DNA from 2 places in the Amycolatopsis sp. La24 genome. Region 1 is predicted to be linked to the other one. Evidence: riboswitches for the same ligand, from Rfam matches in the RefSeq annotation. Region 1 holds a riboswitch; the other holds the start of a gene.
The links. Region 1 has a riboswitch for cobalamin ahead of PUT80_RS18175 (hypothetical protein). Riboswitches for the same ligand answer to the same signal wherever they lie in the genome.
Positions count from the first base shown of each region.

Region 2: linked by a shared signal. The riboswitch ahead of metE (5-methyltetrahydropteroyltriglutamate--homocysteine S-methyltransferase) and the one ahead of PUT80_RS18175 (hypothetical protein) in region 1 are both predicted to bind cobalamin.

Region 1 is NZ_JARACH010000017.1:77,918-83,638, forward strand. Features, by position in the region: gene PUT80_RS18165 (ABC transporter ATP-binding protein) at 1-1,131, opposite strand, end outside; gene PUT80_RS18170 (CbiQ family ECF transporter T component) at 1,128-2,207, opposite strand; gene PUT80_RS18175 (hypothetical protein) at 2,194-2,844, opposite strand; cobalamin riboswitch at 2,857-2,987, opposite strand; gene PUT80_RS18180 (Gfo/Idh/MocA family oxidoreductase) at 3,035-3,931, shown strand; gene PUT80_RS18185 (GNAT family N-acetyltransferase) at 4,114-4,845, shown strand; gene arfB (alternative ribosome rescue aminoacyl-tRNA hydrolase ArfB) at 4,842-5,270, opposite strand; gene purM (phosphoribosylformylglycinamidine cyclo-ligase) at 5,304-5,721, opposite strand, start outside.
Region 2 is NZ_JARACH010000026.1:96,610-102,330, forward strand. Features, by position in the region: gene metE (5-methyltetrahydropteroyltriglutamate--homocysteine S-methyltransferase) at 1-2,052, opposite strand, end outside; cobalamin riboswitch at 2,171-2,391, opposite strand; gene PUT80_RS24250 (enoyl-CoA hydratase) at 2,655-3,428, opposite strand; gene mmsB (3-hydroxyisobutyrate dehydrogenase) at 3,425-4,309, opposite strand; gene PUT80_RS24260 (enoyl-CoA hydratase/isomerase family protein) at 4,309-5,343, opposite strand; gene PUT80_RS24265 (acyl-CoA dehydrogenase family protein) at 5,340-5,721, opposite strand, start outside.

The DNA of each region.
Region 1 (5,721 bases):
GACCGAATCGAGATACAGCAGGTCAGACGGGGTTTGCGGGACCAGCCCGACGCGCGTGCGGGCGGCCCGCGAGCGGAGGGTCTTCGGGTCCGCGCCGAGGACGTCGACCGTGCCGTCGGAGCGGGGTCCGCTGCCCTGCAACGCCCACAGCAGCGAGGACTTGCCGGAGCCGTTCCGGCCCATCAGCGCGACGACCTCGCCGCGGTCCAGCCGCAGGTCAACGCCCCGCACCGCGTTCACGTTGCCGTACCGGACCCGCACGCCCCGCGCGGTGAGGACCGCTTCGCCCGAGCTTTGTGCCGCCGCAGCAGGGCGACGCTCGGCCAGGCGTTCCCTCAGCGGGCGGGCGAGCCGACGCGCGTCGCGAACCGACAGCGGCAGCGGCGACCAGCCCGCGAGCCGGCCCAGTTCGACGATCGGCGGCGCGACATCAGTATCGGCGAACACCTCCGCGGGCTGCCCGGAGACGACGGTGCCGTCGCCGGGTAGGTAGAGCAGGCGGTCGGCGTACTGCGCGACGCGTTCCATCCGGTGCTCGGCGACGACGACCGTCGTGCCCAGGTCGTGCACCAGACGCGTGATCGCGGCCAGGACTTCCTCGGCCGCGGTCGGGTCGAGCGCTGACGTCGGTTCGTCCAGCACCAGCACGCTCGGGTGCGCCGTGAGCACCGCGCCGATCGCGACGCGTTGCTGCTGCCCGCCGGAGAGCGTCCGAAGTGGACGGTCGCGGAGTTCAGCGATGCCCAGCAGATCAAGGGTTTCCTCGACGCGTTTGCGCATCACGTCCGGCGCGACAGCGAGCTGCTCCATCGCGTACGCGAGTTCTTCCTCGACGGTGTCGGTGACGAAACCGGCCAGCGGATCCTGTCCGACCACGCCGACGACCGACGCCAGTTCGCGCGGCGGATGCGTCGCGGTGTCGAGCCCGCCGACCTTGACCCGGCCGGCCAGCGTGCCGCCGGTGAAATGCGGGACCAAGCCGTTGACCGCACCGAGCAAGGTCGACTTGCCGACCCCGGTACGGCCGGCGACGAGGCAGAGTTCGCCCTCCTCGATCGTGAGGTCGACGTCCCGGAGCACCGGCCGGTCCGCCCCGTCGTACGTGACGCTGACGTGCGAAAACTCGATCATCGGGCGACCTCCGACACCAGCGCCGGACGCGGCGCGAACCAAGCGGGCAGCACACTGATCAGCACCGCGACGGCCGGCAGCAGCGGCAGCTCCGGCCAGGTCAGCGGGCTGGCCGGGGTGGTGAGCGAAACCGGGTCGGCGAGCAGCACGAGCACCGCGGTCGCGACGCCGCACAGCGCGACCAGCGTTTCCGGCAGCCGCCACGGATCGGGCCGGTAGGTCGTGCGGCGGATCTGCCGTCCGCCGAGGACGAATCCGGCAGCGGCCAGCACCAGACCGGCGATGAGCATCGGCACGCCAAGCCACGACGCGGACCCGTCGAGCACGCCGTAAACCCCGACCGCGACACCCACCAAACCGGCCAGCACGCAGGTCGCGATCAGCATCCGGACGCGCGGGGAGAGGTAGCCGCGCCGCCCGTAGCCGCGCGAATCCATGGCCGCCGCGAGTTGCAGCGACCGGTCCATGGCGTCAGCGAGCACCGGCACGAAAATCCCCTTCACGAACCGGAAGCCGCGCGTCTTCCCGGAGCGCAGCCGCCGCGCGCGACGCACCCGCTGCACGCTCTCGACCAGCTGCGGGGCCACCGACAGCGCGACGGTCACCGCCGTTCCCACCTCATACAGCGCCCCGGGTACCGCCTTGAGCAGGCGTTTCGGGTTCGCCAACGCGTTCGCGGCGCCGACGCAGAGCACGATCGTCGCCAGCCGGAGCCCGTCGTAAAGCCCGCCGAGCAGCTCCTCGGCCGAGGTGGGGCCGAGGAGCTGAATGCCGGCCGCGACGCTCGGCAACGGGATGGTCGGCAGCGTGAACAGGATGTGGCCGCCGTCCTCGCCGCCGATCAGGATCCGGAACAGCACGCGCGATGCCAGGATCACCGCGGCGATCCAGGCGTACATCCGGAACGCCAGCGCCCACGGCGCGTCGCCGCGGCGGAGCACCACGACGAACCCGGCCACCGCGATCACCAGAGCGAGCAGCACCGGATTCGTAGTCCGGCTCGCGGCGACGGCGAGCGCGAGCGCCCACACCCACCACGCGCCGGGATGGAGCGCTCGCGGACTACTGCCCAGCACGCCTGCGGCGCACCGCGACGACCGTCCCGGCCACCACGAGCAGCACGACGACCACGATGCCGATCACCAGTCCCCACGAGAACCCGCTGTCCGAAGTGGACGCCGGAGCCTGCGCGGGCGCATTGGCCTTGCGCACCGGTTCGGTGCGCGGCGGCGGATACTCGGTGTAGGACTTGCCGATCGCGAACGACCAGCCCTCGAATGCTCCGGCGGGCGGCTTCCAGCTCTGCGCACCGACCTGCGCCGACTGCCATTTGCCGCCGTTGGTGGCGGTCCAGAAGCTCCACGACGCCTTCTCCGGCGGCATGCCGGTGCAGGTCTGATCCGCGGGCTTGCTCTCGATCTTGCACATCACGGCCAGGCCGTACTTGCCCGCGCCGGTGATTTCGAAGCCGGCGTTTTGCAGTGCGGTGACGCCGTTTTCCTGCTTGCCCGGCGCGCACCGGATGAGGGTTTCCCCGCCAAGCCCCTGGAAATCGACGATCACCGTGACGCCGTTGTCGTCCTGGCAGTAGCCGTCGGTGCCCTTGCCGGGCGTGGTGGCCGAGGCGGAAGAAGCACCGCCGAGACCGGTAGCGACGAGAAGAGCGCAGCCGGCGAGGACTCGCCCCCAGTGCCGCGCGTGCACGAACCGCATGTCAGATGTACCTCGCATCGATCGGACCACGACGGGCGATCCGGCTCGCGGTCCCTCGCGGGGCCGCTCACGGTTGCGGGCCAGCGCCGGATTCTCACCGGCTTCCCCCGTTCGTGGCGAAGAACTTGTCGACGTTAACGCACCGCAGGCCGCGCCGGAAGCGACCGCGGACACACCTACACTTCCGGGCGTGGGACAGGACCAGCTGCGCGTCGGCCTCGTAGGAACCGGACCGTGGGCCACCACGGTGCACGCCCCCGGGCTCGCGGACCATCCGGGGACCGTGCTCAGTGCGGTGTGGAGCCGAAGGCCGGAGGCCGCCACCGCGCTGGCGCAGGCCTACGACGCCGTGCCCACCAGCGATCTGGACGAGCTGTTCGAGCAGGTCGACGCGCTCGCGTTCGCCGTGCCGCCGACCGTGCAGGCCGAGCTGGCGACCCGGGCCGCGGAGGCGGGCAAGCACCTGATCCTGGAGAAACCGATCGCCCCCGACCTGGCCACGGCGCAGCGTCTCGCGGACGCCGTGACGTCCGCTGGCGTCGCTTCGCTGGTGATGCTGACGCTGCGGTTCGCGCAGCAAACGCGCGATTGGCTGGACGGCGTCACTGCCGCCGGCGGCTGGCGAGGCGGCAGCGTGCACTGGCTGTCGGGCGCACTGCTCAGCGGCAAATACGCGACCTCGGCCTGGCGACAGGATCCGGCCGGCGGCGCGCTCGCCGACATCGGCCCGCACGCGTTCGACCTGCTCGACGCCGCCCTCGGCCCGATCACCAACGTCCTCGCCGCACACCGCGGTCCCGAAGACCTGTGGCAACTGCTGCTCGAACACGAGGGCGGCATCACGAGCACCGCAACGCTCAGCCTGCGCCTGCCGGTCCAGCCGACGGTGGTCGAGTATTCGGTCTTCGGCGAACACGGCCTCCGCACGCTGGGCCGCACCGGCACGGCGAACGACGCGTACACCGCGCTGCTGGACGACTTCGCCGCGATGGTGTCGTGCGGAACGACCACGCATCCCTGCGATGTCCGCCGGGGCGTGCACCTGGCCCAGATCGTGGACCAGGCCCGCGCCGCGCTGAACCGTTAATTCGCTTGCCGGGTCTGAGACGATGAACGGGAAGTTCGTTTCGGACGAAGGAATGCCTATGTGCTCCGCCACGGCCCGCCCCGGCCGCCTGGCCTGAGCTGTTCGGCCTGCGCGCCCGGCGTGGGGTTGCCAGTTGTTGTGCTGCCCGCGCATTCCTTCTTCGCGAAAGGCTTCCACCAGAGATGTCCGCCCTTCAGGCATACGTCCGCGCGACCGCACCGATCGGCCGCGAAACCGAGCGAATCGGCCCGTTCCTGGCGACTTTCGCCAAGGACAGCTCTCATCCGATGGCGAACTACGCCATCCCCGACGACGGCGCGAACCCTTCGTCCGCCGAGATCGCTCTCCTGATTTCCGCTTACCGGCAACGAAATCTCCTGCCCCGGCTGGAGTTCTTCACCGACGCCGCTCCCCACGCCGAGGCAGCGCTCGTCGCCGCCGGATTCACGCTTGAACGACGCGTGCCGGTGATGACCTGCGACACCGAAGACCTCGTCGATTGTGTTGCGCCAGAACACATTCAGCTGCGCGAACCGTCGTCCGACGACGAGTTCCGCCGCCTGCGGTCCGTGCAGAACGTCGCTTTCGGCGAGTCGCCCGACGTGTCGGACGCCGATGTCGAACGCAACCGCGACTACCTGACCGTCCTGGCCGAACACGGCGAAACCGTTGTGGGCGGCGGAATCGCACTGGACATCGTCTCCGGCGCAACGGAAATCGTCGGCATCGCCGTAGCCGCAGAACACCGAGGCCAAGGCATCGCGGCGGCGATCACCGCGCACCTCACGCGCTTAACCCACGAACGCGGTGCACGGACAGCATTCCTCACGCCGGGCGATGTGGGGATCGGGACGGTGTACCGGCGCGCTGGGTACCAGGTCGCGGGTGAGTGCGTGCACCTGTCGCTGAGCTAGTCGTCGTACCGCCCGCCGCGGCCGCGTTTTACGTCGCTGCGGCGTTTCTTCGCGGCCAGACGGCGTTCCTTCGAGCCTCGCGACGGCTTGGTGGGACGTCGTTTGGCCGGCGGCGGCGCGGACGCCTTCGCCAGCACATCGGCGAGCCGCTCCCGGGCCGCGTCGCGGTTCATCAGCTGGGAGCGGTATTCGCTGGCCGCGATGGTGAGCACTCCGCCGACCAGGCGGGTGCCGAGGCGGGCCGTGATGCGTTCCTTCAGCGCGGGCGGGATCACGGCGGAGCCCGCGACGTCGAACGACAGCTCGACGCGCGAGTCCGTCGTGTTCACGCCTTGTCCGCCCGGTCCCGAGGATCGGGAGAAGCGCTCTCGCAGTTCGGCGCCCGGGATCACGAACCGGGCGCCGACGCGTACGTCCTCCGCCATGTCCTCAGTGTCTCAAGACGAGGCAAGCGGCTTTCAGAACCGCGGGTGGTCGCCGGACAGCACCGCGCGCGGGCCGTCCGGGTCTTCGGCGGGCTGGATGTCGCCGAGGATCCACGCGGGCACGTGCCGCGCGGTGAGCACCGCCAGCGCCCGGTCGACGTCCTCGGCGGACACGATCGCGACCATGCCGACGCCCATGTTGAACGTCTTCTCCAGCTCCGCGCGCTCGACCTTGCCGCGCTGCCCGATCAGCGCGAACACCGGAGCGGGCGTCCACGTGCCGCGTTCGAGCTTGGCGACGAGGCCGCGCGGCATCACGCGCGCGAGGTTGGCCTCGAGGCCGCCGCCGGTGATGTGCGCGAACGTGCGCACCTCGGTCTCGGCGACCAGCGCGAGGCAGTCCTTCGCGTAGATCTTGGTGGGCTCGAGCAGCTCCTCGCCGAGGGTGCGG
Region 2 (5,721 bases), on a different contig from region 1:
GGCCGCCTCCAGGCTGATCACGTCGGCGTCCATGTCGATGATGGCCTGCAGCACGTCGCCGAACTCGGCGTAGCACATGTGGGTGTGAACCTGGGTGTCGTCCCGCACTCCCGAGGTGGACAGCTGGAACGACGCGACGGCCCAGTCCAGGTAGGCGGCGCGTTCCCCGGTGCGCAGCGGGAGGGTTTCGCGCAGTGCGGGCTCGTCGACCTGGATGATCGAGATGCCCGCGCGCTCCAGGTCCAGCACCTCGTCGCGCAGCGCGAGCGCGACCTGGCGGGCGGTGTCGCCCTCGGGCTGGTCGTCCCGCACGAACGACCACGCCAGCATCGTGACCGGGCCGGTCAGCATGCCCTTGACCGGCCGTTCGGTCTGGCTCTGGGCGTAGGCGGACCACTCGACGGTCATCGGCTCGGGACGCGCCACGTCGCCGACGATCAGCGGCGGCCGGACGTAGCGGGTGCCGTAGGACTGGACCCAGCCGTGCTGGGTGGCCAGGAACCCGGTGAGCTGCTCGCCGAAGTACTGCACCATGTCGTTGCGCTCCGGCTCGCCGTGCACCAGCACGTCCAGGCCGATCCGCTCCTGCTCGGCGATGACCGCGCGGATCTCGGCGCGCATCGCCTCGGCGTAGGCTTCCTGGTCCAGTTCGCCCTTGCGCAGAGCCGCGCGGGCCTTGCGCAACTCCTGCGTCTGCGGGAACGAGCCGATGGTCGTCGTCGGCAGCTGGGGCAGGTGGATCCGGTCCTGCTGGGCCTGACGGCGCTTCCCGTACGGACTGGCGCGGTGCAGGTCGGCGTCGGTGACACCGGCGACCCGCTCGCGGACCGCGGGCACCCGCACGATCGGCGACGCCGCGCGCGAGGCCAGACGGCTCTCGTTGATGTGGAGGACGTTGCCGATCGCGGCGCGGCCCTCGGTCAGGCCGCGGCGCAGGGCGACGATCTCGTCGAGTTTCTGCCGGGCGAACGAGAGCCAGCCCGCGATCTCGGGGTCGAGACCGGTTTCGAGCGTGACGTCCAGCGGCACGTGCAGCAGCGAGCAGGACGCGGCGACGTCCACCGAACCGGCCAGCCCGAGCAGCGTGCCCAGGGTGCCCAGCGCGGCGGGCAGGTCGGCGGCCCAGATGTTGCGCCCGTTGACCACGCCCGCGACGAGGCGCTTGTTCTCGATGCCGCCCGCAGCGGCGAGGTCGTCCAGGTTGGCCGCCGCGTTGTTGGTGAAGTCCAGGGCCAGGCCCTCGACCGGCGACGAGGCCAGCACCGGCAGCGCCTCGCCGAGCCGGTCGAAGTACGAGGCGACGAGGATCTTCGGACGGATCTCCCCCGCGGCCAGCGTTTCGTAGGTTTCGGCGACCTTGGCCAGCACGTCGGCCGGCTGGTCGGTCACAAGAGCGGGCTCGTCGAGCTGAACCCACTCCGCGCCGGCTTCGCGCAGCTGCCGCAACAGGTCGGCGTACAGCGGCACGATCCGGTCGAGCAGGTCCAGGGGCCGGAAGCCCTCGGTGCCGGTCGGGTCCTTGGCCAACAGCAGGAAGGTGACCGGTCCGACGAGCACCGGCCGGGTCGTGACGCCTTGGTCCAGCGCCTCGGCGAACTCGGTCAGCGGCTTCGCCAGATTCAGCGCGAACCGGGTGTCCGGCCCCAGCTCCGGCACCAGGTAGTGATAGTTCGTGTCGAACCACTTCGTCATCTCCAGCGGCGGCGCGTCCGCGGTGCCGCGCGCCATGGCGAAGTACCGGTCCAGCTCACCGGCCGGGGTCGTCGCGTCCGGGACGGCCGCGAGGTGCCGCTCGGGGACCGCGCCCAGCAGGCACGCGGTGTCAAGCACGTGGTCGTAGAACGAGAAGTAGTTGCTCGGGATCTCGTCGACACCGGCCTCGCGCAGCTCGACCAGGTTCCTCAGCCGCAGATCACGGGCGGCCGAGAGCAGGGCATCGGCGTCGCTGCGCCCGCTCCAGTAGGACTCGATCGCTTTCTTCAGCTCCCGCTGGGCGCCCTGGCGGGGATAGCCGTACACGGTCGCACGGCTGGTCGGAATGGTCTGGGTCACGGGGCTCTCCTTCGCGAGTCCGCGTGGACCTGCGGGAGGGCATGCCGAACCGGTGACCGGCACCCGGCCCCGATTCCGGCGACGACCCAACCCGCGAGGTCACGGCCTGCACCCCGCGGTTGCCGGGTGCACAGCGGGCAGGTCTTCGGACTCGCGGGCGTTCCGGCGTGCGCCGGGTTCCTACTGGCCGTCGCTTCCCAAGCCCGGCCGGGCTCAGTGCTGTCTCCGCGGAGACTGACGGCGGTCGTTCCTGCTCACCGCTGCGGGGCAGTCCCGGATTCGCACCGGGTTCCCTCTTGCCTCGATCCCCGCCATGGCACTCACGGGGATCGAACCAGCTGCGCCACCACTCTAGCCGCCCACGCTCGCCTTTTCCTCCCCCCGCGCTCGAGCCCGCGCGATCACGAGCGGACGATCGCGCGCTGCGGTTTGCCGTTGCAGGTGTTCGACGGGCAGTTCGGGCTATTGGCGGCGAACTGTTCTGATGTGCGCGGTCCAGCCGGCGATCCGCGCCGAAATGAAGATCGGCGTGAACACCGGGGTCTTGCCGCGCTCCACAGGCGCGGCGGCCCCGCCACCAGCGCCCAGTCGTACGGACGCTGTCAGGCGTGCTTGAACTCCGCCGCCCGCTTCTCCGCGAACGCCGCCATCCCTTCCTTCTGGTCGTGCGTCGCGAACAGCGCGTGGAACACCCGCCGCTCGAACAAGACGCCTTCGGCCAGCGTGGACTCGAACACCCGGTTCACCGCCTCCTTGGCCGTCGTCGCGGCGACGAACGACATGGACCCGATCTTCTCGGCGACGGAGATCGCCTCGGCGAGCAGGTCCGCCGCCAGAACGACCCGTGACACCAGCCCGGCGCGCTCGGCTTCTTCGGCGTTCAGGGTGCGTCCGGTGAGGATCAGGTCCATCGCTTTCGCCTTGCCGATCGCGCGGGTCAGCCGCTGTGAACCGCCCATGCCTGGGATGACGCCGAGGGTGATTTCGGGCTGGCCGAAGCGCGCGGTGTCCGCGGCGAGCAGCAGGTCGCACATCATCGCGAGTTCGCAGCCGCCGCCCAGTGCGTGGCCGGCGACCGCGGCGATCAGCGGGGTGCGGACTCGGGTGAGCGCGTCCCAGCCGGCGAACCAGTCCTCGGCGTGCATTTCGCTGTACGTGCGCGGGGCCATTTCCTTGATGTCCGCGCCCGCGGCGAACGCGCGGTCCGAGCCGGTGAGCACGATCGCGCCGACGTCGGCGGAACGGTCGAGGTCGGCAGCGGCTTCGGTGAGTTCGCGCATGGTCTGCAGGTTCAACGCGTTCAGCGCCTTGGGGCGGTTGAGCGTGATCTGCGCGACGCGCGGGGCCGGGCGGTCGACGGTGATGGTCTCGGTCATGCGGTTCCGTTCTCCCGGAGGGTGGTGACGATGGCGGAGAAATCGCGGCCAGGGCCGTCTTCGGCGACGAACTCGGTGTAAAGGTCGGTCGCGTGTTTGCCCAGTGCGGTGCGGACGTCGACGGCCTCGGCGGCGGCTTGGGCCAAGCGAAGGTCTTTCAGCATCAGGCCGCTGGCGAAGCCGCCTTCGTATCCGCGGTTCGCCGGGCTGGCGGGAACCGGGCCGGGCACGGGGCAGTTCGTGGTGAGTGCCCAGCATTGGCCGGACGCGGTCGACGCGACGTCGAACAGCGCCTGGTCGGTGAGCCCCAGTGCCTGGCCGAGCGCGAACGCCTCGCTCACCGCGATCATCGAAACGCCGAGGATCATGTTGTTGCAGATCTTCGCTGCTTGCCCGGCCCCGGAGTCTCCGCAGTAGACGAACTTCGCGCCCATCCGGTGCAGATACGGTTCCGCGGCGATGAAGGCTTCGGACCGGCCGCCGACCATGAACGTCAGCGTGCCCGCTGTCGCGCCGACCACCCCGCCCGACACCGGGGCGTCGACGGCCTGGTGCCCAGCCGCGACGGCCAGTTCGGCCGCGCCCCGCGCGTCGGCGACCTCGATGGTCGAGCAGTCGAGGAACAACGTGTCCGGTTGCGCGAGCGGGACGATCTCGCGGTACAGATCCAGGACGTGCTTGCCGCTGGGCAGCATCGTGAGCACGACCTGCGCCTCGGCCACCGCGGCGGCTGGCGAGTCCACAACGGACACTCCGGCAGTCGCAGCCGCGTCCGCCGCCTCGGGGACCGGGTCGTAGCCGACCACCCGCTCTCCCGCCTTGACGAGGTTGGCGGCCATCGGGCCGCCCATGTTGCCCAGACCCAGAAAAGCGACGGCCATCAGTTCCGCACCCCCGCCAGCTCAGCGGCGCCGAGATCGGCGAAATAGGAATCGACCAGCTCGTCGGTCACTTCGGCCACTGTGGACGGAGACCACCTGGGCGACCGGTCTTTGTCGATGATCTGCGCCCGGATTCCCTCGACCAGCTCCGCGGAGGACAGCGCGCGGTGCGAGATCCGGTACTCCTGGACCAGCGCGCTTTCCAGGTCCGGCAACCCGGCCGCGGTGCGCAGAGCGCGGAGCGCGACCTTCAGCGCGATCGGCGATTTGCCCTCGATCTGCTTGGCCGCCGAGACCGCCGCTTCTCCCCCGTCGCGGAGCCGGACGAGGATGTCCTCGACGGTGTCCGGCGCGTAGCAGCGGTCGATCCACTCCCGCGCTGCGGCGAGCGGGCTCGACGGCGGGGTTTCCGCGACCAGGTCCAGTGCCGCGTCCGGGGTGCGAGTGGCCAGCGCGTCGTAGAAGTCCGGGAGCCGGTCGGCCGGGACGTAACGGTCGGCGAGTCCACAGTGGATCGCGTCGGAACCGGAAAGCTGAGCGGTGGTGAGCGCGGCGTGGGTGCCGAGCTGGCCCGGCGCGTGGGACAGCAGCCAGGTCCCGCCGACGTCGGGGACGAACCCGATGCCGGTCTCGGGCATGGCGACGCGCGACCGGTCGGTGACGACTCGATGGCTGCCGTGCGCGGAAATCCCGACGCCACCGCCCATCACCAAGCCGTCCATGATCGCGACGTACGGTTTCGGGTACCGGCCGATCAGCGCGTTCAGCCGGTATTCGTCGGCCCAGAATTCCAGCGACGCGGTGCCGCCGGAACGGGCGTCCTCATAGATCGACCGGATGTCGCCGCCGGCGCAGAGGCCGCGCTCGCCCGCACCGTCGACCACCACCGCGCGCACGCCCGGGTCGGCACGCCACTTTTCCAGGTGCTCGGCGATTTCCCGGACCATGCCGTGGGTCAGTGCGTTGAGGGCCTTCGGCCGATTCAGGGTGATCCGGCCCAGTCCGCTGTGGACGAGGAACTCGACGTCGCTCATGCCGCCTCCCGCAACATCCGGCGGGAGATGATGACCCGCATGATTTCGTTGGTGCCTTCGAGGATCTGGTGCACGCGCAGATCGCGGACGATCTTCTCCACGCCGTATTCGGCGAGGTAGCCGTATCCGCCGTGCAGTTGCAGCGCGTCGTTGGCGATGTCGAACCCGGTGTCGGTGCAGAACCGTTTCGCCATCGCGGACAGCGACGTCGCGTCCGGATCGCCGCGGTCGTACGCGTCCGCCGCGCGCCACAACAGGGTGCGCGCGGCTTCCAATCCGGTGCGCATGTCGGCGAGCCGGAACCGCAATGCTTGAGCGTCCGACAGCGGAGCGCCGAATGCCGTGCGTTCAGTCAGGTGGCGCACCGTCTTGGTCAGC